Regions from separate parts of the Micrococcus sp. SL257 genome, predicted to be linked through region 2. Evidence: riboswitches for the same ligand, from Rfam matches in the RefSeq annotation. Region 2 holds a riboswitch; the other holds the start of a gene.
What was found. A riboswitch is a leader RNA that binds a small molecule or an ion and turns the genes downstream of it on or off. The one in region 2 is predicted to bind S-adenosylmethionine.
Positions count from the first base shown of each region.

Region 1 (14,298 bases), 1.0 Mb from region 2:
AGCTTCGACGCCGCCCTCGGCGCGTACTACCTGATCATGCCCTCGGAGGCCTCCTCCAACCTGGCCCGCTTCGACGGCGTCCGCTACGGCCACCGCGTGGTGCCCGACGGCGGCGGCACGATCGAGCAGGTCATGGGCGCCACCCGCGCCGCCGGCTTCGGCGCCGAGGTCAAGCGCCGCATCATCCTGGGCACCTACGCGCTGTCCGCCGGCTACTACGACGCCTACTACGGCTCCGCGCAGAAGGTCCGCACGCTCGTGCAGGAGGACTTCGCCCGCGCCTTCGAGCAGGTGGACGTCATCCTCACGCCCACCGCGCCGACCCCGGCGTTCGAGCTGGGCGCGAAGACGGACGACCCGATGACCATGTACGTCAACGACCTCGCAACCATCCCGGCCAACCTCGCCGGCATCCCGGGCATGTCCGTGCCGGGTGGCGTCGTCGACGGGCTGCCCTACGGCCTGCAGCTGATGGCACCGGCGCGCGAGGACGCGCGCCTGTACGAGGCCGGCGCCGCGCTCGAACGCCTCGTGGCCCAGCGCCGGGGCGGGCTGGTGTGGGCCGAGGCCCCCGAGCTGGAGAAGGGCGCGCAGCGCGCCACCATTGCGACCACGGCAGGAGGCCGGGCATGAGCCACGCAGAGCAGACCATGGACTTCGCGGAGGCGATGGAGCGCTTCGACCCCGTGCTGGGCTTCGAGGTGCACGTGGAGCTGAACACCGCCACGAAGATCTTCTCCTCGGCGCCCAACGCGTTCGGCGACGAGCCGAACACGAACGTGACCCCGCTCGACCTCGGCCTGCCGGGCACCCTGCCGGTGCTCAACCGCAAGGTCGTGGAGTACGCGATCCGCCTGGGCGTGGCCCTGGACGCGCAGGTCGCCGAGACCTGCCGGTTCGCGCGGAAGAACTACTTCTACCCGGACACGCCGAAGAACTTCCAGACCTCCCAGTACGACGAGCCGATCGTCTTCGACGGCCACCTGGACGTCGAGTTGGAGGACGGTGAGGTCTTCCGCGTGGAGATCGAGCGCGCGCACCTCGAGGACGACGCCGGCAAGCTCACCCACGTGGGCGGCTCCGGGCGGATCCAGGGCGCCTCCGCGTCCCTCGTCGACTACAACCGTGCGGGCGTGCCGCTCATCGAGATCGTCACCAAGCCGATCGTCGGCGCCGGTGCGCGGGCCCCCGAGCTGGCCCGCGCCTACGTCACCGCGATCCGGGACATCGTGCAGGCCATCGACATCTCCGACGCGCGGATGGAGCGCGGCAACGTCCGTTGCGACGCGAACGTCTCGCTGATGCCCAAGGGCGCCACCGAGTTCGGCACCCGCACCGAGACGAAGAACGTGAACTCCACGCGCGCCGTGCAGCACGCGGTCACCCACGAGATCCAGCGCCAGGCCGCGGTGCTCGCCGCGGGCGGCACCGTGACGCAGGAGACCCGCCACTGGCACGAGGACACCCGCAGCACTACCTCGGGCCGCCCGAAGTCGGACGCGGACGACTACCGGTACTTCCCGGAGCCGGACCTCGTGCCCGTGCACGTGGACGCCGGGTGGGTCGAGCGCGTGCGCGCGGCCATGCCCGAGCTTCCGGCCGTGCGGAACAAGCGGCTCAAGGCCGAGTGGGGCTTCTCGGACGAGGAGTTCCGCGACGTCGTCAACGCCGGCGTCCTGGACGAGATCGTCGCGACCGTGGAGGCCGGCGCCTCCGCGGCGGCCGCCCGCAAGTGGTGGATGGGCGAGATCGCCCGCCTGGCGAACGTCCGCGAGGTCGCCGTCGCCGAGCTGGGGATCACCCCGGCGCACGTGGTGGAGGTCGAGGAGCTGATCGCCGCGAAGACGATCAACGACAAGATCGCCAAGCAGGTGCTCGGTCTGGTGGCCGACGGCGAGGGCGCCCCGAAGGAGGTCGTCGCGGCGAAGGGCCTGGCCGTGGTGTCCGACGACGGCGCGCTCACCGAGGCCGTCGACGCCGCGATCGCCGCCAACCCGGACGTGGCCGAGAAGATCAAGGGCGGCAAGATGGCCGCCGTCGGCGCCCTGATCGGCCCGGTCATGAAGGCCACCCGCGGGCAGGCCGACGCCGGCCGCGTCCGCGAGATCGTGCTGGAGCGCCTGGGCGTGTCCTGACGACCGCGCGGGCCCTCAGCCGTCCAGGGCGGTGAGGGCCCGCGCCACGCGGGGCAGGGTCTTGCGCAGCAGACGCCGCCAGGACCCCGCGGCCAGCCCGCCGACGATCGCGTCCCGGGCCGCCGCGTCGTCGAGCGTCTCCAGGGCCATCGCCCCGAGCCACACGCGGGCCCGCCGCGCCTCGGCCGCGTCCCGGGCCAGGTCGGGCACCTTCTGCTCGCCGTGCCACAACGCCAGGTAGGCGACGTTGAGGGCCGGGTCCCACGCGCACGCGAGGTCCCAGTCGAGCACACCGGCCAGCGCCCAGCGCAGCGGGGCGCGCGGGTCCTCGTCCTCGGGCACGGCACGCCAGCGCATGTTGTGCCCGGCCAGGTCGCCGTGCACGAGCGACGGCGGCACGGGCGGCGCGGCGGTCCACGTCGTCACCGCGTCCGTGAGGGCGGCCACCGCGTCCGGCCACGCCTCGGCGCCCAGCCGTGCGTCGACGTCGTGGCCCTCCCACGCCTCCAGGCGCGCGGCGACCGCCCCCGGCAGCGCCGCGACGTGCCGGGCGCGCTCCGACGTCCACGGGCCGCGGAAGGCGAACGGGCGGCCGAGGTGCGGGGCGATCCGCGGGTCGGTGACGTCCACGGCGGCGAGGTCGTCGAGGACGCCGCGCAGCACGGCCGGGTCGCCCTCGTGCGGCGGGTGCGGGCCGCCCGGGAGGAAGCGCTGCAGCACCGCGGCGCCCGGGCCCGCGGGGACGGGGTCCGAGAGGGCGACCGGGACGGTCCACGGCACGTCGCGCTCGGCCAGGGCCGAGGCGAGCCCGTCGAGGAGGGCCAGGCGCCGGGGCAGGTGCGCCGCGGGGTCCCGCTCGGGCGCCCACCGCGCGGCGGGGACGGCGCCGACCTCGTGGGCCCGCGTCATCCGGAGGACGCCGACGTCCTCGAGGACGAGCACCCGGTGGAACTGCCCGCCCTCCTCCACGGACGCCGCGGGCCAGTCGGCTGTGCGGAGCCGGCGGGCGAGGGCGGGGTCGAGGCCGGGGCGGAGGTGCTGCAGGGCGCGGTGGACCAGCTCGAGCTCGCTGGGGGCAGGCGGGGAGACCACACGACCACGCTAACCCTCCCTCCGCCCTCCTCCCGGACTTTCGAACGCGATATCGGGGGAATGGGGACTTTCGAACGGGAGATAGGCCCCACCTCACGTTCGAAAGCGCCCGGGGGCAGAGGGGGCGGCGGATACTGGAGGGCATGCCCGCCACCCCGCGCACGTCCCGCTCCCCGGCCGTCCGACCCGCCCCCGCGCTGCCCGCCCCCTCGGCGCGCACGGTGCGGTGGGAGATCGCGATCGTCCTCGGCCTCTCCCTGGGGAAGTCGGCGGTCTACGCGATCGTCCAGCTCATCGACAAGGCCACCCAGGCCCCGCTCGGCGAGCAGACCACCGTCCTCAACCCGGCCCTGGCCGACCGCTGGGCCTTCGACCTGACCTACCAGCTGCTCGGCATCGGGTTCGCGCTGGTGCCGGTGGCCCTCGTGCTGCACCTGATGCACCTGCGCGGCCGGAACCCGTTCCGGGTGCTCGGCCTCGACCTGCGCCGCCCCGGCCGCGACCTGGCCTGGGGCCTGGGCCTGTTCGCGGCCATCGGGCTGGGCACGCTCGGCGTCTACGCCGCCGGCCGGGCCCTGGGGATCACGACGGCGATCGTCGGCTCGGCGCTCGGGGAGAGCTGGTACCAGGTGCCGGTCCTGCTGCTCTCCGCGCTGCGGCACGGACTGCTGGAGGAGGTCATCGTGGGCGCCTGGCTCGTCGACCGGCTCGGGTATCTGCAGCGGCTGCGCGCCGCGGGCCTGGCGCACGATCCGGCGCCGGCCGTGCCGTCGTCGTGGGTGAGCGCCGAGGGGCTGTACCTGCCGACCCGCGTGGCGGTCGTCGTGCTCGCCCTCGCGCTGCTGCGCGGGGCGTACCACCTGTACCAGGGGATCGGGCCGGGCGTGGGCAACGCCCTGATGGGCGTGGTGTTCGTGCTCGTGTTCCTGCGGGTGCGCCGGGTGATGCCGCTGGTCATCGCGCACGCGCTGCTGGACGCCGTCGGGTTCGTCGGCTACCCGCTGCTGGCGCGGGCGGGGCTGCTCGGCTGAGCGGCCCCGCCCCCGCGCTCAGAGCGTGACCTCGCCCTTCGGGGTGCGGAAGGTGACCGAGACGATGCCCGGGGTGCCGGAGGGCGCGACGTACTCGATGTTCACGTCCTGGACCTGGCCGTCCTCGTCGTCGCCGAGCCACTCGGCGAGGCGCTCGGGGGAGCCGGCGATGTTCAGGCGCTCGATGGTGGCCTGCGGCTCGGCCGCCTGCGAGGGGTGCATGTCCTCCTGACCGTCGGCCCAGCGCAGGATGAACGGCAGCTGCGGGTCCGCGAGGGTTCCCTTGACGCCGATCTGCCGCCAGGACAGCTCCCGGCCGTCCGGGAAGCGACGGTTGCCGGGGACGGCCTCACGGCCGAGGCGGCGCTCGAACCGGCCGATGTCCGGGGTGGCCACCGCCCAGCTCATCCAGCCGCCGCCCTGCTCGGTGCGGGCGCGCACGAGCTGGCCGAACGGCGCGCTGAGGGAGGCCGGGTGGTCCAGGGCCTCGACGACCTCCAGATACTGCCTGCCCGCCATGGGGAACAGGGCGTTCTGCGTGCCGAAGCGGGGGTGGACACCGCCCTTGATCCGCTCGATGCCCAGCGTCTCGGCGATGCGGGCGACCGTGGCGTCCAGGCCCTCGGGGCCGGCGGCGTAGGACACGTGGTCCATGCGACAGGTGTGCACTGCGCTGTTCCTCTCCGTTCCCGGGCTGCCCCGGGGGTTGACCTGGTGCGAGTCGCGGGGCGTCGAGCCCTTGACGGGTCGGGCGCCCCGTGCGGAGAGCGTATCCGCGGGTGACACGCGTGACGAAATCGTGGCGGGGCGGCGGGCTACACTCGGAGGCACGGTCACGAGAGTCAGCAACAGGCCCCGGCATGCTGACCGGCAACCCTCCTTCCGCGGTGGGGTGCCCCGGGTGACGACCAGGCCGGCCCCACAACGGACGCCGGCAAGCGCGGGCCGATCCCACGGCCCCTCTCGACGGCGCCGGGTCATCTCCGGCACCTCGACGACGCCGGTTCCCGGATCGGCACGTCGGCCGGCGGGCGGGGCGGCCGGGTCCGGCCCCTGAACCCCTCAGGAGGGTCCGCCATGACCGACCAGACCACCCCGACCCCCGACGCCTGGGGCTTCTCCACCGCGCAGGTCCACGCGGGCGTCGCCGTCGGCCAGCACGCCTTCGGTGCGACCGCCCTGCCGATCTTCCAGACCACCTCGTACGACTTCCCGTCCGCCCAGGTGGCCGCGGACCGGTTCGCGCTCAAGGACCTCGACCCGCTCTACACCCGCATCGGCAACCCGACGCAGGGCCCGGTGGAGGAGAAGATCGCCGCGCTCGAGGGCGGTGTGGGCGCGCTGCTGCTGGCCTCCGGTCAGGCGGCGACGACGTTCGCGATCCTCAACCTCGCCGGCGCCGGCGACCACGTGGTCGCCTCGGCCAGCCTCTACGGCGGCACGCAGAACCTGTTCAAGCACACCCTCGCCAAGGTCGGCGTCGAGACGACGTTCGTGACCGACCCGGACGACCTCGAGTCCTGGCGCGCCGCCGTCCGGCCGAACACCACGGCGTTCTTCGGCGAGACCCTCGGCAACCCGCGCGGGGACGTCCTGGACGTGCGCGCCGTCGCCGACGCCGCCCACGAGGCCGGCGTGCCGCTGATCGTGGACAACACGCTGGCCACCCCGTACCTGCTGCGGCCCATCGAGCACGGCGCCGACGTCGTCACCCACTCCGCCACGAAGTACCTCGGCGGGCACGCCGCGGCCATCGCGGGCGTGATCGTCGACGCCGGCACGTTCGACTACGCGCAGCACGCCGAGCGGTACCCCGGCTTCAACGAGCCGGACGAGTCGTACCACGGCCTCGTCTACGCGCGGGACCTCGGGGTGGGCTCGCCGCTCGGCGCCAACCTGGCCTTCATCCTCAAGGCGCGCGTGCAGCTGCTGCGCGACTACGGCTCGGCCATCTCCCCGTTCAACGCGTTCCTGGTGAACCTCGGCCTGGAGACCCTGTCCCTGCGCATGGAGCGGCAGGTGGCCAACGCGGCCGCGGTGGCGCGCTGGCTGGAGGGCCGCGACGACGTCGAGCACGTGGTCTACGCCGGCCTGGAGTCCAGCCCGTGGCACGAGCGGGCCCAGCGCTACCTGCCGAAGGGCGCGGGCGCGTTCGTCTCCTTCGAGATCGCGGGCGGCCGCGAGGCCGGGGCCGCGTTCGTGGACGGGCTCACCCTGCACCACCACGTGGCCAACATCGGCGACGTCCGCTCGCTCGTGGTGCACCCGGCCTCCACCACCCACTCCCAGCTCACCGACGACGAGCAGCGCGCCGCCGGCGTCACCCCCGGCCTGGTGCGGCTCTCGCTCGGCGTGGAGGACATCGAGGACATCCTCGCCGACCTCGAACGCGGCTTCGCGGCCGCCGCCCGCCGCGGCGACGACGACGCGGGGGAGCGGGCATGACCGCCGTCGCCACGCGTCCGTCGCGCACCGCGCTGCCCCGCGGCGGCCGCCACCGTCTGCGGGTCGGCGAGCTGCGCACCGAGACCGGCGGGCTGCTGCCCGACGTCGAGCTGGCCTACGAGACCTGGGGCACCCTCGCCGCCGACGGCGCCAACGCCGTGCTCGTGCTGCACGCCCTCACCGGCGACGCGCACGTGGCCGCGCACGAGGAGGACCCGACGCCGGGCTGGTGGGACGCCCTCGTCGGCCCGGGCCGCGCCGTGGACACGGACCGGTGGTTCGTGGTCGCCCCCGCCATGATCGGCGGCTGCCACGGCTCCACCGGGCCCTCGACGCCCGCGCCCGACGGGCGGCCCTGGGGCTCCCGGTTCCCGTTCCTCACGCTGCGGGACGCGGTCGAGGCCGAGCGGCGCCTGGCCGACCACCTCGGGATCGGCGCCTGGCGTGCCGTGATCGGCGGATCGATGGGCGGGGCCCGCGCCCTCGAGTGGGCCGCGACCCACCCCGCGCGCGTCGCCGGGGTGGGCGTGCTGGCCGCCACCGCGGCCTCCTCCGCCGACCAGATCGCGTGGGGCCAGGCGCAGACCGCGGCCATCCGCCTCGACCCGGACTTCCAGGGCGGCGACTACTACCCCGGCCCCGGCCCCGTGGCCGGCCTGGGCATCGCCCGGCGCATCGCCCACACCACCTACCGCACGGCGGGCGAGCTCGGCCAGCGGTTCGGCCGGGAACCGCAGGGCATCGAGGACCCGTTCGGCGCCGTCGTCGGGGTGCCGGGCGGGCGCGGGCGCTACGCCGTGGAGTCCTACCTGGACCACCAGGCGGCCAAGCTCACCGACCGGTTCGACGCGAACTCCTACCTCGTGGTCACCGAGGCCCTCATGGGCCACGACGTCGGGCGCGGGCGCGGCGGCGTGGCGGCGGCGCTCGCGGACTACCGGGGCCGGGCGTTCGTGGCCGCCGTCGACTCGGACCGGCTCTACCTGCCGGCCGAGTCCGAGGCGCTCGCGGCGGCGCTGCCCGCGCGGCCGCCGGTGCACACGATCGCCTCGCCCATCGGCCACGACGGCTTCCTCACCGAATACGGCCAGGTGGCCGACACGCTCAAGCGCACCCTCGCCCTCTGAACTTTCGTTCGGGAAACGGCGGCGTGTCGCGGCACTGTCGTTCGGGAAACGGCCACCGGTCCCCGCCGGCCGGGCTCAGGGCTCGACGATGTCCAGCGGCTCGGTGTGGTCCGAGCCCTGCGGCATCGGCGCGCCGAAGAGCGGCTCGGGGACGGGGCGCTTGGCCGTGACGCCGTCGCCGGAGGAGACGCCGCGGAGGCGGCGGACCACCCACGGCGCCAGGTGCGTGCGCACCCATGCGGCGTCCGACGCGCGGGCCGCGCGCCACGTGCGCGGCGCCGGCGGGGAGAGGCGCAGGTGCTCGAGGCCGTGCTCCACGCCGAGGGTGTCCAGCACCATCGCGGCGATCGTGTGGTGGCCGAGCGCAGAGAAGTGCAGGCGGTCCTCGGCCCACATCTCCCGCCGGGCGAGGTCCTTGAGCGACCACATGTCCGGCACCAGCGCGTCGTGCCGCAGCGCGATGGTGCGCACGTTCTCGTTGTAGATCGCCACGGTGCCGCGGATGCGGCCGATGACGGGCGTGCCCTTCACGTCGGTCGCGTTGAACAGCAGCACGGTGGCGCCGTCGGAGGCCAGACGCTCGACGACGGCGTCCAACCGGACCGCGATCTCGTCCGGGTCCGCGCCGCGCAGGATGTCGTTGCCGCCTGCGCAGACGCTGATGAGGTCCGGCCGCAGGGCGAGCGCCGGCTCCACCTGGTCCTCGGCGATCTGGTCCAGCAGCTTCCCGCGGACCGCCAGGTTGGCGTAGGCCAGGTCCTCGCCGGGCGGCGTCAGGCGGGAGAGCTCCTCGGCCAGGCGGTCGGCCCAGCCGCGGTGGTAGCCGGGACGGTCCGGGTCCGGGTCGCCGATGCCCTCGGAGAACGAGTCCCCGATGGCGACGTAGCGGCGCCACGGATGGGCGGCGGGGTCGTCGACCGGGGTCGCGTCGGAGGCGTGCGGAGGCTGGGAGGAGGATGGGTTACCCACGGGTAGGATTCTGCCCGCATCGCGCGGGAGGGGTCAACCTCCGGGAGGGGCCGACCGCGCCGCTCGCTAGGCTGGCGGACGTGAACGCGAACCCCACCCCCGCCGTCGAGCCCGTCGTCCGCTGGTCCCGCCCCGAGGGCGAGCGCACCGAGGACCTGCTGATCGTCCTGCACGGCTACGGCGCGAACGAGGACGACCTGTTCGGCCTCGTCCCGCACCTGCCCGAGCACGTCACGGTGGCCGCCGTGCGCGCGCCCCTGCCCCTGCAGCCGGGCTCCCACGCCTGGTTCCCGCTCTCCCAGGACCCCGTCACGGGCGAGCTGGGCTCCACCGCCGAGCCGGTCCGCGAGGCCGTCGAGGCCCTGCACGCCTGGGTGCAGGCGGTGCGCGGGGACTTCCGCACCGTCTCCCTGCTCGGCTTCTCGCAGGGCATGGCGATGGCCACGTCGCTGCTGCGCCTGGACCCGGAGGCCTACGCGTGCACCGTGGCGCTGTCCGGCTTCGTGGTGGACCCGGAGCTCACCGAGCCGCGGCTGCGCGAGCTGTTCACCCGCGACGACGACGTCGCCCGCGTCCGACCGAAGGTCTTCTGGGGCCGCGGCCAGGAGGACCCGATCATCTCCGAGCCCCGGGTCGAGGAGACCCATGCCTGGCTGAACGCCCACGTGGACCTCATGAAGATCGTCTATGCCGGGCTCGGCCACGCGATCAACGAGCAGGAGCTGGGCCACGTGAAGGAGTACCTCGCCCACATGGTGCCGCCCCGCGGCTGACGCACCGGACACGCTCGACGACGGCGCCGCGGCCGCCCGACGGGGCGTCGGCTCAGGCCTGCCCGGCCTGGACGACGAACGCCTCGCCGGCGAACTCGACGACGTCCCCGTCGTGCAGCTGGGCGCCGCGGCGCGTCTCCACCGCGCCGTTGACGGTGACGAGCCCGTCGGTGACGACGTCGCGGGCCATGGCCCCGTCGTCCACGAGGGAGGCGAGCTTGAGCGCCTGGCCGAGGCGGATGGACTCGTCACGGATGGGCAGGGGCTGGGCGTCGGGTGCGTTCGTCTCGGTCATGGTGTCCATCATGGCCGGTAGGCTGGACGGGATCGACCGGCGCGCCGCGCCGGAACGGGCCCGCCGCGTCGAAGGCGGCCGGGTGCCGTCGTCGTCGTGATCCCCTCCCGCCCCGCCGATGAGTACGGAAGTGATGCCCCCATGGCTGCCAAGTCCCCGCTGGACAACGTCATCAACCTCGCCAAGCGCCGAGGCTTCGTGTTCCAGGCCGGTGAGATCTACGGCGGTTCGCGCTCCGCGTGGGACTACGGGCCCCTGGGCGTGGAGCTGAAGGAGAACATCAAGGCCGAGTGGTGGAAGACCTTCGTGCGCTCCCGTGAGGACATGGTGGGCCTGGACTCCTCCATCATCCTGCCGCGCGCGGTGTGGGAGGCCTCCGGCCACGTCGAGACCTTCACCGACCCGCTCGTGGAGTGCACCCAGTGCCACAGGCGCCACCGCCAGGACCACCTGCTCGAGGCGTTCGAGGCCAAGAAGGGCCGGCCGGCCGAGGGCATGGCCGAGATCGTGTGCCCGGACTGCGGCACCCAGGGCGCCTGGACCGAGCCGCAGCTGTTCTCGGGCCTGGTCAAGACCTACCTCGGCCCCGTGGACAACGAGGAGGGCCTGCACTACATGCGCCCGGAGACGGCGCAGGGCATCTTCGTGAACTTCCTCAACGTGCTGGGCGCGGCCCGGAAGAAGCCGCCGTTCGGCATCGGCCAGATCGGCAAGGCGTTCCGCAACGAGATCACCCCGGGCAACTTCATCTTCCGCACCCGCGAGTTCGAGCAGATGGAGATCGAGTACTTCGTGCCGCCGGCCGAGGCGAAGCAGCACTTCGACCGCTGGGTCGAGGACTGCTGGGACTGGTTCATCGACCTCGGCATCGACCCCGCGCACCTGCGCCGCCTCGACGTGCCCGCGGAGGACCGTGCGCACTATTCGGACGGCACCATCGACCTCGAGTACGACTTCGGCTTCACCGGCGGCGACGGCTGGGGCGAGCTGATGGGCATCGCGAACCGCACCGACTACGACCTGGGCCAGCACACGACGCACTCCGGCACGAAGATGCAGTACTTCGACCAGGCGAACAACGAGCACTACACCCCGTACGTGATCGAGCCGTCCTTCGGCCTGACCCGCGCCATGATGGCGTTCCTCGTGGACGCCTATGCCGAGGACGAGGCCCCGAACGCCAAGGGCGGCGTGGACGTGCGCACCGTGCTCAAGCTGGACCCGCGCCTGGCCCCGGTCAAGGCCGCCGTGCTCCCGCTGTCGAAGAAGCCCGAGCTGCAGCCGGCCACCCAGTCCCTCGCGGCGGAGCTGCGCACCCTCTGGAACATCGAGACGGACGACTCCGGCGCGATCGGCCGTCGCTACCGCCGCCAGGACGAGATCGGCACCCCGTTCTGCATCACCGTGGACTTCGACACCCTCGAGGACCAGGCCGTGACCATCCGCGAGCGGGACACCATGGCCCAGGAGCGCGTGGCGCTGTCCCAGGTGAAGTCCTACCTGCTGGAGCGCCTGGTCAAGTGAGCGGGGACGTGACGGGAGCGGCCGGGGCCGCGGGGCATGACGACGGCGGCGCGCTGTTCGACTCCGCCGCGGTCGCCGACGGGGAGATCGTGCTGCGTCCCTGGCGGCCCGGGGACGACCTGGCCCTGCTCGAGGTGTGGGGCGACCCGGCCAACGCGCAGCAGCACCAGGACCGGGCGATGCTCGCCGAGGACGCGGAACGGCCCTGGCGCCGCGCGCTCGTGGCCGAGGACGCCGGCGTGCCGGTGGCGGCCGGCGTCGTCTACGCCTCGTCCGTGCACCCGCGGCGGCTGTGGCTGTACGTCGAGACCGCGGCCGCCGAGCGGCGCCGGGGCATCGGCCGGGCGCTCGTGGCGGCCCTGCGGGGGCTCGCCGCGGAGGCGCATGCCGCCGGCACCATCCCGACGACGGCCCTGAAGGCCCGGTTCGCCAAGGACGCCCTGGTGCCCGGCGTGGCCGGCGCCGACCCGCAGACCGAGGCCGACGGTGCGACGGGCCGCCCGCCCGTGGACACGGAGGCCGTGCGGTCCCAGACCGCCGCACTGGCCGCCGGCACCGAGGCGTTCCTCGTGGCCCAGGGCTTCACCCCCGTGCAGCGCTCCCGCCGCGTCGCGATCGCCCCGGGGGCCATCGGCCTGCCGGATGTGCGCGGGGAGGAGCACCCGGACGGCGTGGTCCTCGAGGAGGCCTCGACCGGCTCCGTCGAGCTGACGCAGGCGGTCGCCGCGTTCTATGACGCCGTGCACGCGTGGGACCCGTCGACCCTGAGCGTCGGGGCCGCCCAGCAGCTGCTGCTGGGCCCGGCCACCGGGGCCGCGGGCGCCGTCGTGCTCCGCGACGCGCCGAAGGCCGAGGGCGGGCGCATCCGCGCGTTCGCGGTGTCCTACACCCCGGAGCGCCAGGACGCGCCGGCCGATGTGCTCGTGGGCTGGGATCCGGAGCTGGGGGAGGAGGACGCGCTGCAGGCCGTGGCCGACCTGCTCGCCCTGCTCGTGGCCCAGTACCCCGTGCAGATCGAGGTGGACGAGGCGATGGCCCCGCTGGAGCGGATCGTGGACGGGCTCATCGGCGGCAACGCGGCGCGGACGCTGGTGGACACGTACGTGTTCGTGGACGACGCGCCGGGCGCGTGAACCGGGCGGCCGTAGCGGACCGCCGGCGCACCCGCACCCTGCGGGGCACCGTCCTGGCGGTGGCCCTGCTCAACGGCGCCTACCTGGTGGTCGAGATCATCCTGGCGGTGGGGATCGGCTCGGTGGCCCTCGTGGCGGACTCCGTCGACTTCTTCGAGGACTTCGCCGTCAACCTGCTGATCTTCGTGGCGCTCGGGTGGACGGCGGCCCGGCAGGCGGTCATCGGCAAGGTCATGGCCGGGATCATCGTGCTGCCGGCCGTGGCGGCGCTCGTCATGGCGGCCACGAAGATCGGCGACCCCGAGCCGCCGGCCGCGGGCGTGCTGCTGGGGGCGGCCGTCGGCTCGCTCCTCGTGAACATCGTGTGCGTGGTCCTGCTGGCCCGCGTCCGCGTCGACGGCGGCTCCCTCACCCGGGCGGCCTGGCTCGCGGCGCGCAACGACCTCGTGGCCGGCGTCGTGCTGATCGCCCTGTCCGGGATCACGGTGCTGACGGCGTCGGGCTGGGCGGACATCATCGTGGGCGTGCTTCTCGTGCTGCTCAACGGCTCCGCCGCCAAGGAGATCTGGGAGGCCGCGACCGAGGAGCACCTGGCGGCCCAGGCCCTCGCCGGCGAGGTCGACGACGACTGAGCGGTTCCTACGGGGCGGCGGGCAGCCGGGCGGCGAGCACCGCCCCGACGGCGGCCAGGCCCAGGAACACCGTCAGCGCCGGTGCAAGACCGACGGCGCCGGCCAGCGCCCCGACCGCCGGGCTGAGCCCAACCCCGGCCAGCCGCATGCACCAGCTCGTCACCGCCAGCCCGGTCTGCGGCCGGAGCCCGGGCGCCTCGTCGCCGAGCGCATAGGCCACGGGCACCACCACGGCGCAGCCGAGCCCCGCCAGGGCCAGCCCCGCGAACGCGGCAGGCACGGCCACCGGCTCGGGCAGCGGCGCCAGGGCCAGCCCCAGCCCCACGACGATGGCGCCCAGCCCCGCCGTCAGCGCCCCGCGGCGTCCCAGGGCGGTGAGGGTTCGGTCGCCCGCGAGGCGTCCGACGAACTGCGCGCCCAGCAGCGTCGACGCGCCGAGCACCGCCGCGGCCGGATCCAGGCCGCGCTCCGTGATCAGGAACAGGGTGGCCCACGCGTTGCCGAACTCCTCCACGCCGAACCCGGCCATCGCGATCACCACGGCGGGGACGAGCACGGCCACGGCGGCGCGGCGGGGGAGGGCTTGGGCGGCCGGGGCAGGCGGCGTGGACGTCTCCGACGGTGCGGGTGACTGATCCGCGGCGCCGCGGGCGGACGCCGAGTCCACGGGAGCCTCCGCCAGGAACAGGCGCCGGACCCCCAGCAGTACCGCGACGCACACGGCGCCGTTGAGCCCCAGGTGCAGGGCCGCGGGGCCGCCCACGGTGATGACCGCCGCACCGAGCCCGGCACCAGCGGCCGCTCCGAGGCTCCAGCCGGCGTGCATGGTCGTGAGCACGGGCCGGGCCAGCCGGGTCTACACCTGCAGGCCCTGCGCGTTCTGGGCGGTGTCCACGACGGCGTCGAGCACGCCCGAGGCCACGACGAGGCCCGCGAAGACCCACAGCAGCCAGGCCGCGGCCGTGCCCGCACCGTGCCCGGCCCCCGCGCCCGCCCCGGCGGCGTCGAGGACGAGACCGGCCGCCGTCGTGAGCAGGGCGATGGCCACGCTGCCGGCGAGCATGACGCGGCGGGCGCCGAACCGGCGCAGGATCGGGGCGGGCAGGGGCCCGGCGAGCGTGCCGTCCACGGCGAGCGCGATG
Region 1 covers NZ_CP113053.1:2,245,610-2,259,907, reverse strand. Annotated here, with positions in the region: gene gatA (Asp-tRNA(Asn)/Glu-tRNA(Gln) amidotransferase subunit GatA) at 1-633, shown strand, start outside; gene gatB (Asp-tRNA(Asn)/Glu-tRNA(Gln) amidotransferase subunit GatB) at 630-2,135, shown strand; gene OVA32_RS10475 (phosphotransferase family protein) at 2,151-3,227, opposite strand; gene OVA32_RS10470 (type II CAAX prenyl endopeptidase Rce1 family protein) at 3,371-4,258, shown strand; gene OVA32_RS10465 (VOC family protein) at 4,277-4,912, opposite strand; SAM riboswitch class IV at 5,090-5,205, shown strand; gene OVA32_RS10460 (bifunctional o-acetylhomoserine/o-acetylserine sulfhydrylase) at 5,336-6,703, shown strand; gene metX (homoserine O-acetyltransferase MetX) at 6,700-7,830, shown strand; gene OVA32_RS10450 (SGNH/GDSL hydrolase family protein) at 7,906-8,799, opposite strand; gene OVA32_RS10445 (alpha/beta hydrolase) at 8,880-9,572, shown strand; gene OVA32_RS10440 (RNA-binding S4 domain-containing protein) at 9,625-9,867, opposite strand; gene OVA32_RS10435 (glycine--tRNA ligase) at 10,009-11,391, shown strand; gene OVA32_RS10430 (GNAT family N-acetyltransferase) at 11,388-12,524, shown strand; gene OVA32_RS10425 (cation transporter) at 12,521-13,156, shown strand; gene OVA32_RS10420 (MFS transporter) at 13,164-13,994, opposite strand; gene OVA32_RS10415 (hypothetical protein) at 14,013-14,298, opposite strand, start outside.
Region 1: it holds a riboswitch for S-adenosylmethionine, as region 2 does, so the genes downstream of both, OVA32_RS10460 (bifunctional o-acetylhomoserine/o-acetylserine sulfhydrylase) here and OVA32_RS03635 (flavin reductase family protein) in region 2, are expected to answer to the same signal.

Region 2 (14,298 bases):
TGCTGCGCGCGCCGCTCGGCGAACGCCTCCTCGCCCGGGCCGGCGAGTTCGCGGTTGCGCTGCACCGCCGTCATCGAGCCGGTGTACAGGCCGGAGTGGTCGCCCACGCGGGTCAGCGGTGTGGTGAGGGTGTCCGGGCGCGGATCGGCGCCGTCGACGCGCGGCAGCGGCGCGGTGCGCGGGCGCGGCTCGCGGGCCGCCACCCCGGAGCCGTCCGGGCCCGGCTCGCCCGTCCGGTCGCCACCGCGGGCCGCCGCGTCGGAGCCCTCGGAGGCGGGCGCCGCGTCGTCGTGGGCGGGGTGCCGGTCCACCATGCGCTGCACCACGATGCCCTCGGGGTGCTCGTGGCGCAGGAAGGCCACGAGGTCCTCGCGCACGAGGCAGCGCAGGTCCCAGAGGTCGCCGGAGTTGCGGGCGGAGACCACGGCGCGGATGCGCACGACGCCGCCGGTCGCGTCGGTCACCTGCAGCGCGTGCTCGCGCCCGTCCCACAGGTCCGTGGACTCGAGCAGCTGGGTGAGTCGTGCGCGCAGCGCATCCATGGGCACGCGCCAGTCCACGTCCAGCTCCACGACGCCGGAGACCTCGGCGCCCACCCGCGTCCAGTTCTCGAACGGCTGGGTGGTGAAGTGCGAGGACGGGTAGACCATGCGGCGGCCGTCCCAGAGCTTGAGCACCACGTTGGACAGGGTGATCTCCTCGACGGTGCCGAACACGCCCTCCATGTCCACCACGTCGCCCACCCGGATCGCGTCCGTGAAGGCGAGCTGGAAGCCGGCGAACACGTTGGTCAGCGTGGACTGCACGGCCAGGCCGGCGATCACCGAGATCACACCGGCGGAGGCGAGCAGGCCGGCCCCGAGCGAGCGCACCTCGGGCACCCCCAGCAGGACCACGGCGACGGCCACCACCACGATCACCGCGTTGAGGATGCGCCGGATCAGGATGGTCTGCGTGCGGATGCGTCGCTCGCGGCGGTGCTCGACGCGGGTCTCCTGGTAGCGGCCGAGGATCCCCGCCTCGATCACGCCGACCAGGCGCCACGCGGCCCACGCGCCCGCCGCGGCCACGGCGATGAGCATCAGGAACGACGCCGGCCGGTACCAGGTCTGCTCCTCGGCCATGACCCCGAGCCAGATCCGGGAGGCCAGCAGGCCGGCGGCGACGGCGGCCGGCAGGCTCAGCCGCGCGGCGCCGTGCTGGAACGCGGGGCGGCGCACGAGCACGACGCGTGCCACCTGCAGGGCCAGGTACACGACCGCCGCGCCGATCGCGAACGCCATCAGCACGGTCAGCAGCGTCCCCCATTCCACGCCGAAGGCCCGGGTGGTGGCGGCCGCCCCGTCCTGGATGTCCCCCTCCACCCCGGACGGCACGGTCTCGCCCGCCAGGAGGCGGTCCAGGGCGGTCAGCAGGGGCGGGGTCGCGAGGGCGGGCAGCGCGGGGAAGACCATGACGACAGTCTGACACCCGCCCCCGGACGCACCCCGGAGAAGAGCACAATGGAGCCTGACCGTCCGCGCGGTCCGGGCCCGGCCGTCGTCGCGCCCCGTCCCGCCGGCCCGCCGCCGCCCCCCCTGGAGGAATCCGTGCTCTCCGTCACCGACCTGCGCCCGCTCGACACCGCCACCGCGGACCTGTCCCGCATCATCCCGCGGGCGAACGTGGACGTGTCCTCCGTGGTGCCGGTGGTCGCCCCGATCATCGAGCAGGTCCGCCACGGCGGCGAGCAGACCCTGTTGGACCTGGCCGAGCGGTTCGACGGTGTCCGTCCGCCGGCCCTGCGCGTGCCCGCGGAGGCGCTCGAGGCCGCCCTGGCCGGGCTCGACCCGCGGGTGCGCGCCGCCCTGGAGGAGTCGATCCGCCGGGCCCGGCTCGTGCACGACGCCCAGCACCCCCAGGACTCCACGGTCGAGCTCGGCGAGGGCGCCGTCGTGGAGAACCACTGGACCCCCGTGGGCCGCGTGGGCCTGTACGTGCCCGGCGGCCGCGCCGTGTACCCCTCCTCGGTGGTGATGAACGTGGTGCCCGCGCAGGCGGCCGGCGTGGGGAGCCTCGCGGTGACCTCGCCCCCGCAGCGGGACCACGGCGGCCTGCCCCACCCCACCGTGCTCGCCGCGTGCGCGCTGCTGGGCGTGGACGAGGTCTACGCGGCCGGCGGCGCCCAGGCCGTCGCCATGCTGGCGCACGGCATCCAGGACGACGACGGCGGGTGGCTCTGCGCGCCCGTCGACCTGGTGACGGGGCCCGGCAACGTGTACGTGGCCGCCGCGAAGCGCGCCCTGCAGGGCGTGATCGGCGTGGACGCCGAGGCCGGGCCGAGCGAGATCGCCGTGATCGCGGACGGCACCGCCCGCGCCGACTGGGTGGCCGCGGACCTGATCAGCCAGTCCGAGCACGACCCGCTGGCCGCCTCCGTGCTCATCACGGACTCCGAGGACCTGCTCCGGGACGTGCTGGCGGCGATCGAGGCGCAGGTGCCCGGGGCGTTCCACGAGGACCAGATCCGCGAGGCCCTCACCGGCCCCCAGTCCGGCGTGCTGCTGGTGCGGGACATGGACCAGGCCGTGGAGGTCTCCGACCGCTACGCCACCGAACACCTCGAGATCCAGACGCGCGACCCCGAGGCCCTCGTGGGGCGCATCCGCAACGCCGGCGCCGTGTTCGTGGGCCCGCACGCCCCCGTGCCGCTGGGCGACTACTCGGCCGGGTCCAACCATGTGCTCCCCACCTCGGGGACGGCCCGGCACTCCTCCGGTCTGAACACGGTGACGTTCCTGCGCCTGCAGCAGCGCATCCGCTACACGGAGACCGGGCTCAAGGAGGTCGCGGACGGGATCGGCGTGCTGGCCGAGGACGAGCGCCTGCCCGCGCACGGCGCCGCGATCCGCGCCCGCTTCGCGTGAGGGGGCGGGCGTGAGCGGCGTCCGCATCGACGCGTGGCTGTGGGCCGTGCGGCTGTACAAGACCCGGTCCGCGGCCACGGCGGCCGTGCGCGCAGGCCACGTGCGCATCGACGGCGAGCCCGTGAAGGCGGCGACGCCCGTCGTCGTCGGGAACCGGGTGCGGGTGCGCCAGGACGGAGGTGAGCGGATCCTCGAGGTCACGGGGCTGATCGCCAAGCGGGTGGGCGCCCCCGTGGCCCGGCAGCAGTACGTGGACCACTCCCCGCCGCCCGTGCCGCGTGAGCTGCTCGCGGTGCCGTACCGCGAGCGCGGCGCGGGCCGGCCCACCAAGCGGGACCGCCGGCAGCTGGACGCGCTGCGCGGCCGCGACCGACGCTGAGCGTCTCAGTCCTCCCCGCGCCGTCATCCGCCGTCGTGATGGCGGCCTCATGCGGAGGGTGCGGTCAGCACCATCCGGAACGGCTTGTCGTTGTCCACCGTGACGGTGAACGTCATCGGCCCCGCCTCATCCACGGGGGGAGTCGCCGCCGACCAGCCGCCGCACAGCGCCTCCGATCCGGCCATCCAGGTCTTCGTTCCCCCGCCACCCCGTGAGGTCAGGATCTCCGTCTCACCGGTGGCATCCGAAGGACACAGCACGATGACCCGAAGGACTGCACCCTGTTGAGCGTCCACGGTGATCTGCTGTGTGCCCGTCCCGACCGCCTCCTCCAGGACGGACTCCTTCTCCGGGTCGAGATAGCCCGCATCCGGATGCCGGCGCGTGTACTCGACCAACGTCATCCCGTCCTCCTCGAACAGCGCGGCGGGGAGTGCTTCTTCACCGGCGGGTGACGACGCGGACGAACCGGTGGCGGAGGCCGACCGGGTTGCCGAGGGGGCCGCTGACGTCACGGTGACGGAGGACGCCGCAGCGGTGGATGCCTTCGCGGTGGAGGAGACGCTGCCCGGGGAAGCGGAGCATCCCGAGATGGCGATACCGAGGAGAGCCGCGACGACCACGGCGGCCGACAATGCCGCACGCTTCTTCTCGATGTCCATCCGCATGATCCGATCCCTCTCAGAGAACCGATTGCGGGGCCGCGGGCTGCGGTCTCGAGCCCCCCTCTCGAGTGGCTTGATCCTGGCTGGCGATGCGCGGTGTGTCAAGCATCACATCGGGCAGCTCGGATGACGCCGCGCGACCGCCGCGCTTTGACCACCCCACGGACCCCTCCGTAGGCTGATCCCCAGAATCACGAGTTCCCGTCATTCACGGCCCTGGCCGGCGGGACGGCAACCCTCTCACGCAGTAGTGGGGTGCTCCAGGTGATGATTCGGCCCCTCGGACACCCCGACGGGCAAGTACCGCGCCTCCGCGGATCCGGGCGATCCGCGTTCCCGCCTTCTGCGGAGCCGCGCCAGTCATCGGAAGAGGACGCGCGCCATGACCCTGACCCACGAACCCCACACCGCCACGTGGGACACCGACCTGTCCCTCGGCAACCTCCGCTCCGGCCTCTCGGCCTTCCCCACCGGGGTCGTCGCGCTGGCAGGCCTCGCCGACGGCGTCCCCGAGGTGATGGTCTCCTCCTCCTTCGGCGTGGGCATCTCCTGGGAGCCGGCCCTCGTGTCCTTCTCCGCGCAGAACAGCTCCCGCACCTGGCCGCGCCTGCGCCGGGCCGGGGCGATCGGCGTCTCCCTGCTCGCGGCGGACCAGACGCCGCTGTGCCGCCAGCTGGCCTCCCGCGAGGGCGACCGCTTCGCCGGTCTGGACGTGCACCGCAGCCCGCACGACGCCCTGCTGATCGGGGGCTCCTCGCTCTGGCTCGAGACGCGGGTGCACGCCGAGGTCCCGGCGGGCGACCACACGGTGGTGCTGCTCGAGGTGACGGCCTTCGCGGATCACACGGACGCCGCTCCCCCGGCCGCCCTGCACCGCAATCTCTTCCACGGCCTGCGCGCGCTCTGAGCGAACTCTAGGTGAACAATCGGGCCCCTGGTTCCCGGTCGGCGAGATCCGTGCAATGATGGAGCCTGAAGTTGATCAAGCTGTATCCCGCCATCTTCACTGCTCGTCAGCCCGGCATCGCCGGCGTCGATGAGTGTTGGGCAAGCGGTTCAGTCTCGCCGCTTCACCCGCGTCCCACATCCGGGCCGCGGTCCAACACCGCCACCGCACCGCGGGGGCACATCGAAAGGACACCATCATGGCTGTCGGTACTGTCAAGTGGTTCAACGCTGAGAAGGGCTACGGCTTCATCGCCCCCGAGGACAACTCCGCGGACGTGTTCGTGCACTTCTCCGCCATCCAGGGCGGGGGCTTCAAGGAGCTCCAGGAGAACGACCGCGTCGAGTTCGAGACCCAGGACGGCCCCAAGGGCCTCCAGGCCGCCAACGTGACGAAGCTCTGATCTTCGCCTGACGCACGGCTTCCGACGCCCCCGGTCCGCACGGACCGGGGGCGTCGTCGTGTGCGCTTCCGCACGCCCCGCCGCGCACTGCGCCGCACTCCGCCGTATACCCGTTCGACCGCGGCGCTGCGACATCGCCGCAGGGCAGCACTGCGGTGATGTCGCTGAGGCGCGGTCCTCCGCGGTGGGTCTCGTCCTGGCCCTGCGCGTCAGGCCGCGCCCCGCCGGCCCACGTGGCGACGCAGCAGCTGCACCACGCCCAGGGCCAGCAGATATCCGAGCGCGACGAGCGCGAAGCCGGCCCGGTAGTCGCCCGTGACGTCGCGCAGCACGCCCATCAGCAGTGGGCCTAGGGCGAAGCCGGCGTACATGCCCATCGAGTTCGCCCCGGTCGCACGGCCGAGCCGCTCGGCCGGCACCTCGCTCAGCAGGCCCGCGTTGATCACCACGTTGGCGCCCAGCACCGTCAGGCCGTGCACCGCGGCGCCCACCCACAGCAGGGCCGGCAGGTCCAGCAGGTCCGCGGCGAGGAACACCGCGACGCCGGCCACGGCACCCAAGCAGATCACGGTCAGCAGGGTGGTGGGCCGGTCTCCGGAGCTCATCCGCCGGCTCCACCCGATCCGGGAGAGCACCCCGACCACCCCGGACACGGCCGCCGCGGCGCCGCCGGCCACGAGCGTCATCCCCAGCGTCTCGACGGCGAACAGCGGCAGGTAGGTGTTCGTGGCCTGCATGCCCAGGCCGGTGAGGAACGCGATCGCCGCGAAGAACCAGACCGTGGCCGGCAGGGGCGAGGTGTCCCGCCGTCGTCGCCCGCCGACGGGGCCGGTGGCCGGCGGCGGCGCCCCGGGCAGCGGCGGGGCGGCGACCAGCGCGAGCACCCAGAGCGCCCCGATGAGCACCGCGGCCCCCAGCGCGGCGCCCGTCCAGCCGAGGGCGAGGGACGCGGCCGGGAAGAACAGGCCGCCGACCAGCTGGGCCGCCTGCACGCCGGACTGCTTCACCCCGACCCACCCGATGCGCCTCTCCGGCGGCACCACGGTGCGGATGATCCGGTTCGTGGTGGGGTTGGAGATGGCCTGCGTGACGCCCGCGACGGCGGCCGCCGCGTACAGCACGGGCAGGGACGGGGCGACGGCGCCGAGCACGAGCGCCGCGGCGGTGCCGCCGAAGATGATGCTCAGCTGTGCGCGGGCGGACAGGCGGTCGGCGGCCCGGCCGAGGCCGAGCGAGGTGACGGCGGCCGCCGCGAACACGACCGTCATCACGGTGCCGAGCTGGCCCGAGGTGACGTCGAGCCGCTCCATCACGACCGTGGAGGAGGCGGAGACGCCGTAGTTGAACAGGGGCCCGGCGCCCATGGCCGCCAGCAGCACCCACAGCAGGGCCGCGGAGGGGCGGCGAGCGGCGGGGGCGGGCGGGGTCACGGCCCCAGGCTACGACCCCTCACGCGACGAGGCGGGAAATCTCTCTCATGGGCGCCCGGGGGCGTCGTGTGAGGTGGATTTCCCGCCTCGAAAGCGGTGGTGACTGCGGGGACGGGTCAGCCGACGCGGCCCTCGCCGCGGTGCTCGCCCTCGACGCGGCCGGTGGTCCCCCGCTGGGTGACCTCCTCGCCGTCCTGGCGCTCGGGCCGCTCGCCGGCCTCCGCCGGCAGGCCCTCATTCTCGTCGGTGGGCGTCTCGCCGGCGGTGGCGGCGGGTGCCGGGTCCTGCGGGGCCCGACGACGGCCGCCGTGCGGGGACAGCGACTCACCCTCACCCAGCGAGCTGACGCGCGGCATCGGCGACGTGGTCAGCGGCACGGACTCGGCCCGCCGGGCGTCGACCAGCGTGGAGCCCGTCCCGGAGATGGGGGAGCCCTGCACGGGGGCGCCGGCCGCCTTGCGGCCCGGGATCAGCAGCTCGGAGCGCCACTCGGGGTCGCGCTCGGTGAGGTAGTCCACGCGGGCGTGCTCGCCGAAGTGGTCCGCGTCCGCCTCCTCCCAGTCCATGGCCCAGCCGGCGGGCGGGTCGTTGAGCAGCTCGTCCGTGCGCAGCCAGTGGTAGATGGACGCGTACGAGCGGGTGCTCAGGTGGTCCACGCGGCGGCGCAGCATGCGGGTGTTCAGCTGGGACGGATGCGTCAGGCCCATGGACGCCATGATCTGCACGGCCTCGCGCACGGTCAGGCGGTGGTAGTTGAAGACGCGGTTGCCCTTGTCCTCCACGTCGAGGGCGCGCATCAGACGCGGGTCCTGCGTGGCCACCCCCACGGGGCACTCGTTCGTGTGGCACTTCTGCGCCTGGATGCACCCGGTGGCCATCATCATCGCGCGGGCGGACATGGTGAAGTCCGCGCCCTGGATCAGACGCTTGACGATGTCCGAACCGGTGGCGACCTTGCCGGCCGCGCCGAGCTTGATCATGTGGCGCAGGCCGGTGCCCACGAGCGCGTTGTGCACGAGCATGAGGCCCTCGGTCAGCGGGGTGCCCACGCGGTCCGAGTACTCGAGCGGGGCGGCGCCGGTGCCGCCCTCGGAGCCGTCCACGATGATGAAGTCGGGGGCGATCCGCTCCTCCCAGATGGCCTTGGTCATGGCCAGCACGTCCACGCGGGAGCCCACGCAGAACTTGATGCCGATCGGCTTGCCGTCCGAGAGCTCACGGAGCTGCTCGATGAACCTGACCATCTCGCGCGGGGTGCGGAACGCGGAGTGGGACGCCGGGGACAGGCAGTCCTTGTCCATCGGGATCTCACGGGCCTCGGCGATCTCGGGGGAGATCTTCTCCTTGGGCAGCATGCCGCCCAGGCCGGGCTTCGCGCCCTGGGAGATCTTGATGGTGATGCCCTTGACCTCGGGCAGCAGCGCCTTCTCGGCGAACTTCTCCGGGCTGAAGGTGCCGTCCTCGTTGCGGCAGCCGAAATAGCCGGAGCCGATCTCCCAGAACAGGTCCGCGCCGTTGCCGCGGTGGTACTTGGTGAGGCCGCCCTCGCCGGTCTCGTGGATGAACCCGCCCAGGCCGGCGCCCTTGTTCATGGCGATCACGGCGTTGGCGGAGAGGGAGCCGAAGGACATGGACGAGATGTTCATCAGCGAGATGTCCACGGGTCGGCGGCAGTCCGGGCCGCCGATCCGCACCGTGGGGGGCTCCTCCGGCGGGTTGACCGGGGCGGTGGAGTGCAACAGGAACTCGTAGCCGATCTCCGAGGTGTCCCGCTCGGTGCCGAACGCCTTGTGGCTGTCCAGTCCCTTCGCACGGGCGTAGACGATCGAGCGGGTGTCCCGGTCGAACGGCTTGCCGTCGAAGTTGCGCTCGATGAAGTACTGCTGGATCTCGGGGCGGATCGACTCCAGCAGATACCGCATGTGGCCGAGCACGGGGTAGTTGCGGAGGATCGCGTGCCGCTTCTGGGTCATGTCCCACACGGCGAGCACGAGCAGCGCCACCAGGAGCACCGCCAGCACCCACCACGCGCCGCCGCCGATGGCGGCCACCAGCACGACGACGAGCGCGGCCAGCGAGAGGGTCGCGACGATCAGGAGTCTGTTGTTCACCCGACCATCGTGCCCTATATCACTCGAACGTTCATCCTCGCCGCACTGTGTCGAGGTCCCACGTGTGGGGCAGGGGCGTCCGGGCCGACGGCAGGGCCACGCTGCGCCGCCACTCGTGCAGCCACTCCGGCAGCGTCGGCTCCCCCGCGAGGTCGTGGCCGGCCGCCGCCGCGATCGCCCGGACCTCGTCGTTCTCCACGGGGCGGCCGTCCTTCTTGCGCAGGCGCGTGCAGATGTACGCGCGCACCGCGACGTCGCCGTCGACCACCACGCGCTGCTCGAACCACACCGCGCGCTCATCCAGGCCGATCATCCGCGTCTCCACGTCGAACCGCTGCCCCAGGGTCACCGAGCGGCGGAACGCGATCTGCTCGGCCTGCACCACGGGCGTCCAGTGACGACGCCGGATCTCGTCCCACAGGCCGGTGCGAACCATCGCGTCGAAGCGGCCGAGGTCGAACAGCCCGAAGTACTGGCCGTTGTTGACGTGCAGGGCCATGTCCACGTCCGTGGGCAGGGCGCGCATCGGCAGCGTCGTCGGCTCCCAGAGTCCGGCGCGCGGGCGGCGACGCGCGCGGGCGACGACCCAGATCGTGCGGGGGATCAGATGCATCGGAGGTTCCTCCTCGGGGTCACAGGACCCCCTCGGTCAGATGGTCCGGCGTGCCGAACCGGTGGGCGGTCACGGACACGGCCTGTTCGTGCAGGAACGGCAGCAGCTCCACCTCGCCGGCGCTCACCACGGGGCCAGCGTAGACCGCCACGTCGGGGGTGTCGCCGAGCGCCGCGTGCAGCGCGCTCCGCGCCGCCTCGGCCGCCTCCCGGTCGCCGGTCCAGTCGGCGACGAGCCGGATCCGCGCGTCGCCGCCGCCCTCCGCTGCGGGCGGGATGAGGGCCAGCCGCCGGGCGCGGTCGTGGAACGCGGCGTCATCCTCGACGACGACGTCCACCGGCGCGGACGTGCCGGCACCCTCCGTGCGGACGGACCGGACCAGCTCCTCCACCCGGCCGCGCACGGCCTCGGCCGAGAGTCCGTCCGTATCGGGCCCCTCCGCGGTGGGGGTCGGGCGCAGGCTCACGGTCATGGGCGCCCCGGCGCGCAGGCCGGCGGAGACGATGCGCAGCAGGTGGTCGGCGGGCCCCGAGTGCCGGCGCACGAGGACCGGGGTGGGGACGTGACGCAGCACGTTCCGCTCGGCCTCGAGCGCGGAGACGTCCGTGGCCACCCCGAACACGGTGGTCCACGCGTGGGTGTCGAGGGCGCGGGCGGTCTCGAGCCAGGATGCGCCCGCACCGTCGGCCTCGGCCCCGGGCCGTCCCTCTCCCCCGGCCCACGTGGGCGCGTCCTCCCAGTCCACGAGGCCATGCAGGTAGTGCGGCCCGCCGGCCTTCGTGGTGGGGCCGACGACGGAACGCTTCCAGCCGCCGAAGGGCTGGCGGCGCACGATGGCCCCGGTGATGCCGCGGTTCACGTAGAGGTTGCCGGCGCGCACGCCGCGCAGCCACACGTCGATCTCCTCCCGGTCCAGCGAGTGCAGCCCGGAGGTGAGGCCGTAATCCACGGCGTTCACGATCCCGATCGCCTCCTCGAGCGTCTCGGCCGTCATCACGGCCAGCACGGGGCCGAAGTACTCGGTGAGGTGGGCGTCGGCGCCGGGGCGGACGCCGGAGCGGATGCCCGGGCTCCACAGGCGACCCGTCTCGTCCAGCTGCCGCGGACGCAGGGCCCACCGCTCCCCCGGGCCGAGCTCGGTGAGCCCGCGACGCAGCTTCTCGCCGGGGGCCTCGATCACGGGGCCCATCTCGGCGCGCGGGTCCACGGGGTGCGCCACGTGCAGGGACGAGGCCGCGTCCAGCAGCTGCCGGTGGAAGCGCTCGGAGGTGCCCACGGAGCCGACGAGCACCACGAGGGAGGACGCCGAGCACTTCTGGCCGGCGTGACCGAACGCGGACTGGACCACGTCCTTCGTGGCCAGGTCCAGATCCGCGGACGGGGTCACGATCACGGCGTTCTTGCCGGAGGTCTCGGCGAGCAGGTGCAGGTCGGGGCGCATCCCCTTGAACAGCCGTGCGGTGTCCCAGCTGCCGGTGAGGATGAGCCGCTCGACGGCCGGGTCGGTCACGAGCGCCGCGCCGACCTCCGCCTCGTCCTCGTCCGCCAGCGTCACCAGGCGCACGAGGTCCGCGGGGTCGTGCCCGGCGAGCGGGCCGCCGTCGTCGAACAGGCCCGAGTCCCGCAGCCCGGCCACGATCAGCTCCCACGCGACCGCGCCCGTCCGCTCGGACTGCGGGGCCGGCTTGAACACCACGGGCGAGCCGGCCCCGAGCGCGGCGAGGACGCCCCCGACCGGGATGGCCACGGGGAAGTTCCACGGCGGGATCACCAGGGTCAGGCGGACGGGCACGGCGCGAGCGCCCTCCACCGCGTCCAGGCCGCGGGCCAGGCGCGCGTAGTAGTGCGCGAAGTCCACGGCCTCGGAGACCTCGGGGTCGCCCTGGTCCAGGGTCTTGCCGGTCTCGGCGGCGGCCACCTCCAGCAGGCGGGCCCGGCCGGCGTGCAGGGCCCGTCCGACGGCGTCCAGCGCGTCGGCGCGCTCGTGGCCGGTGAGCGCGCCCCAGCGGGCGCCGGGGTGGGCGGTGGCGGCGATGGCGGCGCGGGCGTCGTCGGCCGTGGTGGCGCGGTGGGCGCGGACGGTGTCCGTCCCGAGGTCCGAGCCCGGGACGGCCGCGAGGATCCGGCGGGCCCACTCCCGGTTGCCGGGCAGCGCGGGGTCCGTGTCCGGGGTGTTGGCGAAGCCGTCCACGGGGGCGGGGGTCGGCCCGTCCTCCCCGCGGGACCGGTCCTGGAGGCGGTTCGGACGGGGCACGGCCGCGTCCAGGTGGCGCAGCGAGGCGCGGAAGCGCTCCTCCTCGCGGGCGAACAGGTCCGCGTCCGCGTCCAGGTCGAACACGGCGGACATGAAGTTCTCCGGGGAGGCGCCCTCCTCGAGGCGGCGCACGAGGTAGGAGATCGCCACGTCGAACTCCTCGGGCCGCACCACGGGCGTGTAGAGCAGCAGGGCGCCGACGTCGGCCCGGACGGCGGCGGCCTGGCCGGTGGCCATGCCGAGCAGCATCTCGAACTCCACCGCGGCCGGGTCGAGCCCGCGGCGCTCGATCAGCCGGTGGGCCAGGGCGACGTCGAAGAGGTTGTGCCCGGCCACGCCGATGCGCACGTGGGCCAGATGCTCCGGGGTGAGCGCGTAGTTGAGCACGCGCTTGTAGTTGGTGTCCGCCTCCTGCTTCGAGCCCACCGTGGCCAGCGGCCAGCCCGTCAGGGAGGCCTGCATCCGCTCCATGGGCAGGTTGGCGCCCTTGACCACGCGCACCTTGACCGGGGCGCCGCCGGCGGCGACGCGGCGCGCGGCCCACTCCTGCAGGCGCACCATGGCCGCGAGCGCGTCCGGCAGGTAGGCCTGCAGCACGATGCCGGCCTCGTAGTCGCGCAGGCCCGGCTGCTCGAGCAGGGCGGTGAACACGTTGAGCGTGAGGTCGAGGTCGCGGTACTCCTCCATATCCAGGTTGATGAAGGTGTCCCGATCCCGGGCGAGCTCGAACAGCGGGGTGAGCCGCTCGGTGATGTCCGCGACGGCCTCGTCGAACGCGTAGGGCGCGTGCGGGGCGGTGGCGGCAGAGACCTTCACGGACACGTAGTCGACGTCGTCGCGGCGGATCAGCGCGGCGATGCCCTCGAGCCGGCGGTCCGCCTCGCCCTGGCCGAGGATCGCCTCGCCCAGCAGGTTGATGTTCAGCCAGGTGTGCTCGTCGCGCAGGGCCGCGATGGCCTTGCCGAGCTGTCGGTCCCGCGCGTCGACGATCAGGTGGGAGACCATGTGCCGCAGCACGCGGCGGGCCGTGGGGACGGCGATGCGCGGCACGAGCGGGGCGGCGCGGCCGCCGACGCCGAGGACGGCGCGCAGGGCCGGGGGCAGGAAGCCGGGGGCGCGGCCGGCGAGCTCCCGCAGCGCCCGGGCGGCGATCGCGGGGTCCTCGGGGCGGACCACGTGGTCCACGAAGCGCACGATGAAGTCGAGGCCGCCCGGCTCCTTCAGGGCGCCCGCCAGCTGGCGGGCCGCGAAGTCGGCCTCGTGGTCCCGGGACTCGGCGAGCCAGCGCCGCACCTGCACGACGGCATCGTCGGCGAGGGCGTGCAGGTCGGCGGGGTCGGGGATCCCGCCGGTCGCGCCGAGGACCCGGTCGAGATCGTCATGGTCCTGGGCGGAGAACATCGCGGTCATGGCCGCACTCTGCACGTGTTCCGGGTCACAGGTCAAACCGCCGCGGCTTCCTGTCAGACGCCTATGCTCGATGGACATCCCCTCGCCGCGCGCCCGCGCGTCGCCGCCGTCTTCCCAGGAGCCCGTCCGCCATGGCCGCCGTCGACCCCGCCCCCACCGACGCGCGGGAGCGCCGGGACCTCGTCGTGCCCGTGCCCGGACCCGAGGACCCGCCCGAGCGGGCCTGGCTCGTCCTGCCCCACCGCCACCCGGTGCCGACGCTGCTGGAGGAGACGCGGGACGCCGTCGTGGGCCTGGCCGAGACGCTCGCCGCCGTGCTGCCGGTCACCGTGCTCGCCCACCCGCGCGACGCCGGGGCGGCGCGGCTGGTGCCCCCGGAGGTGGACCTGTTGCGCGCGCCCGTGGGCTCACCGCTGCTGGGCCGCACCGGGCCGAGCTTCGTCCGCCGCCCCGAGGGCCTGGCCGCCGTCGCCTGGCGCAGCGCCGCGGGACTGACCGGGACCGGGCCGCTCGACGGCGCGGCCGCGACGGCCGTGGCGGAGGCGGCGGGACTGCCGCTGCTCACCCCCCTGCTGCGCGCCCCGCGCGGGGCCTGGGTGAGCGACGGCGAGGGGACGGCCGTGGTGGCCGCGGACCCCGTGCTGGACGGGCGGATCAACGGCGCGTGGACCCCCGGCCAGGTGGCCGCCGAGTTCGCCGCCCTGCTGGGGATCACCCGGGTGCTGTGGGTGCCGCCGGCACCGCGGCCGGACACCGGGCCGTGGGGCGGGCCCGGCCACCTGGCCTCGTGGGTGCGGCTGGGGGGCGACGGCGAGGCCGCCGTGCACTGGCGCGGCGACCGGTTCCACCCCGAGCACCCCTACGCGGCGGCGGCGCTGCGCTTCCTGCAGGGCGCCGACGACGCCGCCGGCCGGCCCCTGCGCGTGCGCACGGTGACCGGGGCGGCGCAGCCCGCCGCGTACGACCCGGCCGAGCGGGGCCCCCGCTCCCTCCTGGACACGCTGCCGCTGGGCGCTGCGGTGCTGCGGCCGGCGTTCGAGGACGCCGCGGGCGAGGAGGCCGCAGCCGCCGCGTGCGCGGCACTGCACCCGGGGCTGCCCCAGCTGTCGTTCCCCGCCCCGCCGCTGCTGCGGCTGGCCGGCGCGCTCAACGACCTGGTGCTGCTCCAGCCCCGCCCGTGA
Region 2 covers NZ_CP113053.1:761,226-775,523, reverse strand. Annotated here, with positions in the region: gene OVA32_RS03655 (mechanosensitive ion channel family protein) at 1-1,454, opposite strand, end outside; gene hisD (histidinol dehydrogenase) at 1,590-2,906, shown strand; gene OVA32_RS03645 (RNA-binding S4 domain-containing protein) at 2,917-3,285, shown strand; gene OVA32_RS03640 (hypothetical protein) at 3,333-3,947, opposite strand; SAM riboswitch class IV at 4,140-4,259, shown strand; gene OVA32_RS03635 (flavin reductase family protein) at 4,333-4,857, shown strand; gene OVA32_RS03630 (cold-shock protein) at 5,096-5,299, shown strand; gene OVA32_RS03625 (MFS transporter) at 5,509-6,729, opposite strand; gene OVA32_RS03620 (FMN-binding glutamate synthase family protein) at 6,846-8,840, opposite strand; gene OVA32_RS03615 (acyl-CoA thioesterase) at 8,872-9,453, opposite strand; gene OVA32_RS03610 (bifunctional proline dehydrogenase/L-glutamate gamma-semialdehyde dehydrogenase) at 9,473-13,117, opposite strand; gene OVA32_RS03605 (agmatine deiminase family protein) at 13,249-14,298, shown strand; gene OVA32_RS03600 (AI-2E family transporter) at 14,264-14,298, opposite strand, start outside.